DNA from 2 places in the Cupriavidus sp. CuC1 genome. Region 2 is predicted to be linked to the other one. Evidence: predicted binding sites of a transcription regulator. Region 2 holds the regulator's gene; the other holds the start of a gene.

Region 1 (4,416 bases), on a different contig from region 2:
GATGATGTTCGAGATCGTTGCCGTGGGCGCGATCGCGATGCAGTTCGAGTTGCGCATGCCGTGCTGCTTGATGCGCGCGCGCAGGCTGTCCCAGTCCATGGTCGAGGAGTGATCCACTTCGAGGTAGCCGCCGCGTTCTTCGGCCAGCAGCTTGAGCGAGTCCTGCGGCAGGATGCCGCGATCCCACAGCGAGCCTTCATAGGTGCTGTAGCGGCCGCGTTCTTCTGCCAGCTCGCTGGAGGCGCGGTAGGCGTAGTAGCACACCGCTTCCATCGAGGTGTCGGCGAACTGCACGGCGGCGTCGCTGGCGTACGGCAGGCGCAGCATGTGCAGGCAGTCCTGGAAGCCCATGATGCCCATGCCGACCGGACGATGGCGCAGGTTGGAGTTGCGTGCCTTCTCGACCGCGTAGTAGTTGATGTCGATCACGTTGTCGAGCATGCGCATCGCGGTGCGGATGGTCTTCTCGAGCTTGGCGTGGTCGAGCACCTGGGTGCCGTCGGCCAGTTGCTTCAGGTGGGCCACCAGGTTCACCGAACCCAGGTTGCAAACGGCGATCTCGCTCTCGTTGGTGTTGAGCGTGATTTCCGTGCACAGGTTGGAGCTGTGCACCACGCCCACGTGCTGCTGCGGGCTGCGGATGTTGCACGGATCCTTGAAGGTGATCCAGGGATGGCCGGTCTCGAACAGCATGCCCAGCATCTTGCGCCACAGCTGCATGGCGGGGATCTTCTTGAACAGCTTCAGCTCGCCGCGGGCGGCCTTGGCTTCGTAGCCCAGGTAGGCCTCTTCGAAAGCCTTGCCGACCAGGTCGTGCAGGTCCGGGCAGGTGGCGGGCGAGAACAGGGTCCACTCGCCGGCTTCCATCACGCGCTTCATGAACAGGTCGGGAATCCAGTTCGCCGTGTTCATGTCGTGGGTGCGGCGGCGGTCGTCGCCAGTGTTCTTGCGCAGCTCGAGGAATTCCTCGATGTCCAGGTGCCAGGTTTCCAGGTAGGCGCAGACCGCGCCCTTGCGCTTGCCGCCCTGGTTGACCGCCACGGCGGTATCGTTCACCACCTTCAGGAACGGCACCACGCCTTGCGACTTGCCGTTGGTGCCCTTGATGTGCGAGCCGAGGGCGCGCACATTGGTCCAGTCGTTGCCCAGGCCGCCGGCGAACTTCGACAGCAGCGCGTTTTCCTTGAGCGCTTCGTAGATGCCTTCCAGATCGTCCGAGACGGTGGTCAGGTAGCACGACGACAGCTGCGAGCGGCGGGTGCCCGAGTTGAACAGGGTCGGCGTGGACGACATGAAGTCGAACGACGACAGCAGCTGGTAGAACTCGATGGCACGGGCTTCGCGGTCCTTCTCGCCCAGCGCCAGGCCCATGGCCACGCGCATGAAGAAGGCCTGCGGCATTTCGATGCGGACTTCGTCGATATGCAGGAAGTAGCGGTCGTACAGGGTCTGCAGGCCCAGGTAGTTGAACTGGAAGTCGCGCTGGGCGTCCAGTGCCGCGCCCAGGCGGGCCAGGTCATAGGTGGCCAGCTTCTCGTCCAGCAGCTCGGCTTCGATGCCGCGCGCGATGAACTTGGGGAAGTAGTCGGCGTAGCGCGACACCATCTGGGTCTGGGTCACTTCGGCGCCCAGGATTTCCTTGCGGATGGTGTGCAGCAGGATACGCGCGGTGACCTGGCTGTAGGCCGGGTCCTTCTCGATCAGGGTACGCGCGGCCAGGATGGCGGAGTCGTAGACCTGGGTCATCGGCACGCCGTCGTACAGGTTCTTCAGCGTTTCCTTGAGGATCGGCTCGGCGCTGACGGCGTCGCCCAGGCCCGAGCAGGCGTTGTCGATCAGGCCATGCAGCGCGCCCAGGTCCAGCACGCGGGCAACGCCGGCGTCGGTCACGTTGAACGTGGCGCCGCCTTCCTGCACGCGGGCCACCGCCTGGGCGTTGGCCTGGGCGCGTTCCTGGGTGCGCTTCTCGCGGTACAGCACGTAGGCGCGGGCCACTTCATGCTCGCCCGAGCGCATCAGCGCCAGCTCGACGTGATCCTGCACGTCTTCGATATGGAAGGTGCCGCCATTGGGGCGGCTGCGCAGCAGCGCGCGGACCACGTTCTGGGTCACTTGCTCGACCACTTCGCGCACACGCGCCGAAGCGGCGCCCTGCCCGCCGTTGACGGCGAGGAAGGCCTTGGTCACCGCTACCGAGATCTTGCTCGGCTCGAACGCCACGACGGCGCCGTTACGGCGGATGATCTTGTAGTCCTGGTAGCTGCCAGCGGCGGCAGTAGCGGGGTTCGACTGCGCGTTCGCTGCTGCACCGGCGGCGGTTGCGCCGGTGGAAAGTTCGTTCTGGGCTGTCTGCATGAGGAACTCCTGTTCTGACCCGTGTTTTATGAGTGACAAAGAGTCCCGGGCAAAATGCGCAAAAAGGCTCAGACACGCCGGCCGGTCTTACCCGGAAGGGCGCGCTGCTATTGCTGGATTCTGCTGGGACTCTTGTGATGCGCCGGCCCTTCGGCGGACCGCAGCCAATGCTGCGGCGGTAACTGCACACCTAGGCCGGCTCCCCGAAAGCACCACTAGATCTAGTGGTCGATGCGAAAAACTGGACTAAGTATAGTGAAACCCGGCGGATTCACCAGTCTTGACAAGTGCTTTTTTGGCGCGAATTCCAGTGCCGGCGCGGCATGCGGCGCTGCGCCATACCCGCCAGCCCAAGAGACGCAAGGGAATCCGCCCGACGGTTCGTTACCGCACCGTGACGAGAAATTTTTTTGATTGACCTGCCTGGTTCGATAGGCGCGGACTTTATCAGGGTTTTCCCCAAATCGCGGCTATCCCCTAGACCCCGCTTGTTGCCCTTGCCTCAGGGCTGGTCTTTGCGGTAAGGCAGTTGCGCGGGAGCCACGCCGGCGGCAGCGGCGAAGGCCGCCCAGTCGAAATATGGCCCCGGATCGGTCTTGCGCCCGGGCGCGATATCGCTGTGCCCCGCCACGGCCCGCACCGGATAGGTGCAGAGCAGGGCACGCACCAGCGCGGAGGTGGTGTGGTACTGGGCCAACGTGAACGGCTGGTCGTCGCTGCCTTCGACCTCGATGCCGATGGAGAAGTCGTTGCAGCGAGGCCGGCCGAAGAACTCGGACTGGCCCGCGTGCCAGGCCCGGTCCAGGCAGGACACGAACTGGACCAGCTCCCCCTCCCGCGTCACCAGGAAATGCGCCGACACCTGCACCTGATAAATCGTGGCGAAGAAGGGGTGGCGGGACGGGTCGAGACGATTCAGGAAGAAGGCTTCGATATCGCCGCTGCCAAACTGCCCGGGCGGCAGGCTGATGTTGTGGATCACCACCAGGTCCACCGGCATGTGCGCGGGCCGGGCGTCGAAGTTAGGCGACGGCACCTGGCGCGCCGCGGGCACCCAGCCGGCCGCGTCGGGAGTCAACCCCTGCCCGGGCACGGGTGCCGGCGCGAGCTTGCCGTTGTCGCGATCAGGCATCGCGTTCTCCATCCGCCGCCAGCAGCCCGTCGCGCAGCGCTTCGCTGGTTTCGGCCGCGCCATCGGCCGGGTCGTCGCGGCCCTCGCGGATGCCAAGCTGCTGGATGCGGTAGCGCAGCTGGCGAAAGCTCAGGCCCAGCAGCGGCGCGGCTGCGGTACGGTTGAAGCCGGTCTGCTGCAGCGCCTGCAGGATCAGGTCGCGCTCGAGCGCTTCGAGCCGGCCGGGAAGGTCGATCGGGAAGGTGGCACGGCAAGCGTCTGCGGCCACCTCCGCGGCACGTGGCGCCGTGGGTTGCGCAAACGGATCGGGCTGCGCGCCGCCGCGGGATTCGGCCCGCGCATCGTATGCAAGCTCCTGCATGGAATCGGGCCGCAAGCCGGACGACGCCGGCGCGGCGGCCACGGCCGTCGAAGCCAGGTAGGCGTGCGGCGCGGGCGGGCGTGGCATGGCCGAATGGCCCATGCCCGCGTCCATCTGGCCCAGGTCGCCCACCGCGATGGTATTGCCCTCCGCGAAGGCATAAGCGCGCTCGAGCAGGTTTTCCAGCTCGCGCACATTGCCCGGGAACGGGTAATCCGACAGCCGCTGCAGCGCAGCCGTCGCCAGCCGCTTGGGATGGGGATCGCCATAGCGCACCGCCAGGTGCTCCAGGATGGCGCTGGCCAGCACCGGGATATCCTCGCGCCGCTCGCGCAGCGTGGGCATGCGCAGCGCCAGCACGTTGAGGCGGTAGAACAGATCCTGGCGGAACTGGCCGGAGGCGACCATCGCGGCAAGATCCTTGTGGCTGGCGCACAGCACCCGCACGTCCACGCTCTCCTCGCGGCTCGCGCCGATCTTGCGCACGCGCCGCTCCTGCAGCACGCGCAGCAGCTTGACCTGCATCGCTAGCGGCAGGTCGGCCACCTCGTCGAGCAACAGCGTGCCG
Region 2 (4,416 bases):
TCCAGCGCCAATCTTGCGCCACCCAGTGCCAGCACGGATATGACGAGCAGCATGATCAGCGCGGTGACCAGGGCAAAGCCGCGGGCTGGATATTTCAGGGCTGGATGGATTAGAGGCACGAAGGGTCTCCCTGCATGCAACTCAGGTAGTTGCGCACTTGTACCGTCGCCGTGAACATGCGGCGCGCGGATTGTGGGTTTTGAGCCGGCGTGTACGTGCCATCGGCGCCGTTGTACATGGGGCCGAAGAGCCGGATCGTGGGCTGCCCGGGACTGTCTGCGCTTGCATTGTCGCCGCGCACGACCAAAGCCACCTTCAGTGCAAAGACTCGCGCCCATTCAGTTGCGCCGACCTGGCTGGCGGGAACGAACTTGTCTGCCACTTCGTCGTCATCCGTGGAGATGCCGTAGAGGACCTGCAAGTTCTCTACGCCGGGAACAAGTTGCTGTGCGACGAAGGTAGAGGTCTCCTTGCCGGCTGCGCGCCGCCGGTACTTGCACATCAGATATGGCAGGCCATCGGCGCCGTTCTGCACATAGAGAATCGAGAGTCCGCGTTGGCTTGCGGCACTATCGATGCTGGACGGCGCGGCGACGGCCTGTCCGGAGCAATCCACCATGGACCCATCGCTCACCGTCGGGTCAGCCGCCGTCCCGACGCCGAAGAATCGAGTCAGCAACACGTCGCTGGCATTGACGGCGGTGCCAGCATCGCAAGCCAGCGTCTCGCTGTCCGAGGGGGTTGAACAGTTGTCCAGTCCCATCAGCATCTGCGAGCTGATCTGCATTGAACCACCATCGCTGGCCGGCGGCGTGTAGGCAATCTGACGCAGCATTCGTGAAACGACGCCGATCGCGAACTGACCGCGCTCCTCGAGGCTGGCACTGTCATTGATGCTGCTATAGGTGCTGCGGGTCAGTAAGTAAAAGGAGGTTGATGCAACTAGCACCAGCATGCCAAGCGTCAGTGCAACCATCAGCTCAACCATGGAGAAGCCTGAGCTTCGCAGGCGACGCCGGGTTGTTTGTCTGGAGCCGGCCATGAGCGTTTTCAATTGCTGACCCCCGGGTTGGCCACAATCACGATCTGTGGCGTTGCCGAGCCGTCGGCGGCTTGCGTGTCTGGCATGGTTGTACCGGTCGCGACATCCACTCCCGGCTTGTCGGCGAATCGCGATACCCAGCCCATCTTGATGACGATCGGGCTATCGCTGGCTTGGCCCGTGCCGCCGGCCGTGGCGTTGCACGCCCAGGTGTAGCCGGCGGAGGTGGAATAAATGTTGGAGTCGCGGCAGATTACCGCGCGCCCACCCGGCAACGCCGTCTGGACGCGTTGCGTCCATTCGGCCAAATCGAATGTGACCATGTTGGCTGCGCAAACCGGGCTGCCGGATGCGCAGGGGGTGGAAAAGAAATTGGCGCCCGTCGGCACCGCCGGGGCGCCGGTGCTCGTGTCGAAGAAGTAACTGCTGTTATTGGCGAGCATTTGGGCGCTGTTAGCCCGCATGCGGTCTGCCATATCGCTAGCGAGCTGCAGCGCCAGCGTGTCATAGGACGCTTGTTGGGAGAATCGGAATGATTTGATAAGAAGATTTGCCACGCCGAGCACGCCGATAGCGAGCACGACGATTGCCACCAATGCTTCGAGCATGGTGAAGCCGGCCGTCCCCCGACAGCTTGACTGACCCATCTTGACCCTCGTCCGAAAAGACTACGTTCTTTTGGCTTCGTTCTATTTTTTGTAACGGCAACCCAGGTGGAAGTATAGATATAAGAATTGCCACCTAGGACCCAGTTTGGGAAGAATTAAACAACGTCCCCGTTACTTTTTCTACTGCTTTCGTGGGGTAGACGCCGAAAACTCATCCAGCATGTCGCGGAATTCCGACACGTCCTCAAAGCTCCGATACACCGAAGCAAACCGGATATACGCAATCTTGTCGAGCCGGCGCAGCTCGCGCATGACCAGTTCCCCGACCTGGCTGCTGGGGATTTCTTTCTCGCCGAGGGCGAGCAGTTTCTCTTCGATGCGGGTGATGGAGGCGTCGATAGCTTCAGCCGAGACCGGGCGCTTGCGCAATGCCAGGCGCATCGAGTCCTTCAGCTTGTCACGGGTGTAGTCCGCGCGCGAGCCGTTTTTCTTGACGATGGCGGGGAAGAACAGCTCGATCCGCTCATAGGTGGTGAAGCGGCGGTCGCAGGATTCGCAGCGGCGGCGGCGGCGCACAGTATCGCCTTCTTCCGACATGCGCGTGTCCAGGACCTGGGTGTTGGAATGGGCGCAAAAGGGGCATTTCATGCCTGACCACCTCGAAGTTTGAGCCGGGGCGCGTGCTGCGCGTGCAGCGTCTTGTCATTTTGTGTCGCGCCGGGCCGGGTTGGCAAGGCCCGCCGGCGGCGCTGGCGGGCCGCGGCGGGCTGCCGGCCACCCGCGCATGGGCGGGTGGCGCAGGGGGCATCAGCCGTAGACCGGGAAACGCTTGGTCAGGGCCGCCACTTGCTCGCGCACGCTGGCGATGTTGGCCAGGTCGTGTGGGTTTTCCAGCACGTCGGCGACCAGGTTGGCCACCAGGCGGGCTTCTTCTTCCTTGAAGCCGCGGGTGGTCATGGCCGGCGAGCCCAGGCGGATGCCCGAGGTGACGAACGGCTTTTCCGGGTCGTTGGGGATGGCGTTCTTGTTGACGGTGATGTGTGCCTCGCCCAGGACCTTCTCGGCTTCCTTGCCGGTGATCTGCATGGCGCGCAGGTCGACCAGCATCACGTGGCTTTCGGTACGGCCGGAGACGATGCGCAGGCCGCGCTCGATCAGGGTCTCGGCCAGCACGCGGGCGTTCTTGACCACTTGTTGCTGGTAGGCCTTGAACTCGGGCGACAGGGCTTCCTTGAACGCGACTGCCTTGCCGGCGATCACGTGCATCAGGGGACCACCCTGGATGCCGGGGAAGATGGCCGAGTTGATGGCCTTCTCATGCTCGGCCTTCATCAGGATCACGCCGCCGCGCGGGCCGCGCAGGCTCTTGTGGGTGGTGGTGGTGACGAAGTCGGCGTGCGGTACCGGGTTGGGATACTCGCCGGCGGCGATCAGGCCGGCGTAGTGGGCCATGTCGACCATGAACAGGGCGCCGATGGACTTGGCTACCTTGGCGATGCGTTCGAAGTCGATGCGCAGGGCGAAGGCGGAGGCGCCGGCGATGATCAGCTTGGGCTTCTTTTCCTGGGCCAGCTTTTCCAGCGCGTCGTAGTCGATGTCTTCGTTGGCGTCCAGGCCGTAGCTGACGACGTTGAACCACTTGCCGCTCATGTTGAGGGCCATGCCGTGGGTCAGGTGGCCGCCTTCGGCCAGGCTCATGCCCATGATGGTGTCGCCCGGCTTCAGCGCGGCAAAGAACACGCCCTGGTTGGCTTGCGAGCCGGAGTTGGGCTGCACGTTGGCGGCTTCGGCGCCGAACAGTTGCTTGACGCGGTCGATGGCGAGCTGCTCGACGACGTCGACGTACTCGCAGCCACCGTAGTAGCGCTTGCCGGGATAGCCTTCAGCGTACTTGTTGGTCAGTTGCGAGCCTTGCGCGGCCATCACGGCCGGCGAGGTGTAGTTTTCCGAGGCGATCAGCTCGATGTGTTCTTCCTGGCGCTGGTCTTCCTTCTGGATGGCGGCAAAAATCTCAGGGTCGATCTGGTCGATCGTATAGCGGCTGCGTTCGAACATGGCGAAAACTCGTCTGAAAAAAGGGGAATTCCGAATGGCTTCGGGGTAGGGCGCGCGGGGAAGGCACAGGCGACCGGCGTCGGACGCGTTAGCTATCCGGCGCAGGGCGCACCCTGCTTCCCATTCGCTGCCCAGGCGAGCGGCAGGCGCTTGAAACATCGCGCCAGAGAACTTTGCGCTTCCTCGTGGTAGTGCCCACTGACTTCGCCAGTCGCGCAAGATGGAATGGTTGGCGGCAGTTTAACGCGAGGCGCTGGCTCGCTGCAAGACGGTGTGGCGGGCCCCGGGGCCGAAAGTCAATGCCTTGTCTGTCAGGCAATGTAAGTGTTGTAATGTCGGACAAGGGTTTACACCGGGTCGGGCCGGCTCTCCGCTACAATCGCGGCCATGAGCAACAATGTGTGGGCCTTGCGGGTGTATTGGGAAGACACCGACGCGGGCGGCGTGGTGTTCTACGCCAATTACCTCAAATTCTTCGAGCGCGCCCGTACCGAGTGGCTGCGCTCGCTTGGCATCGAACAGCAAGCGCTGGCCGATGAGTCCGGCGTCGTCTTCATCGTCAGAAGCACGGCGGTGGACTACAATGCCCCCGCCCGTCTGGACGACCTGCTTGAGATCCGGACACAGATTGAACGGGTTGGCCCGGCGTCGGTCCAATTCGCCCAGGAAGCCTGGCGTGGTGAGCAATTGCTGGCTACTGGCGCCATCCGG

The links. Region 2 encodes NrdR, which represses ribonucleotide reductase genes. Its sites were predicted from a motif close to CACNANATNTNGTG; they were not measured.
Region 1: a site for NrdR is predicted at 2,569-2,582, ahead of ACGLHR_RS08430 (ribonucleoside-diphosphate reductase subunit alpha). Genes of this name have one in related genera too.

What each region holds. Positions count from the first base shown of each region.
Region 1 covers NZ_JBIUHC010000013.1:100,138-104,553, forward strand. Annotated here, with positions in the region: gene ACGLHR_RS08430 (ribonucleoside-diphosphate reductase subunit alpha) at 1-2,355, opposite strand, end outside; gene ampD (1,6-anhydro-N-acetylmuramyl-L-alanine amidase AmpD) at 2,858-3,487, opposite strand; gene ACGLHR_RS08440 (sigma-54-dependent transcriptional regulator) at 3,480-4,416, opposite strand, start outside.
Region 2 covers NZ_JBIUHC010000014.1:64,710-69,125, forward strand. Annotated here, with positions in the region: gene ACGLHR_RS08780 (pilus assembly protein) at 1-119, opposite strand, end outside; gene ACGLHR_RS08785 (PilW family protein) at 110-1,042, opposite strand; gene pilV (type IV pilus modification protein PilV) at 1,051-1,689, opposite strand; gene nrdR (transcriptional regulator NrdR) at 1,831-2,298, opposite strand; gene glyA (serine hydroxymethyltransferase) at 2,458-3,705, opposite strand; ZMP/ZTP riboswitch at 3,828-3,930, opposite strand; gene ybgC (tol-pal system-associated acyl-CoA thioesterase) at 4,093-4,416, shown strand, end outside.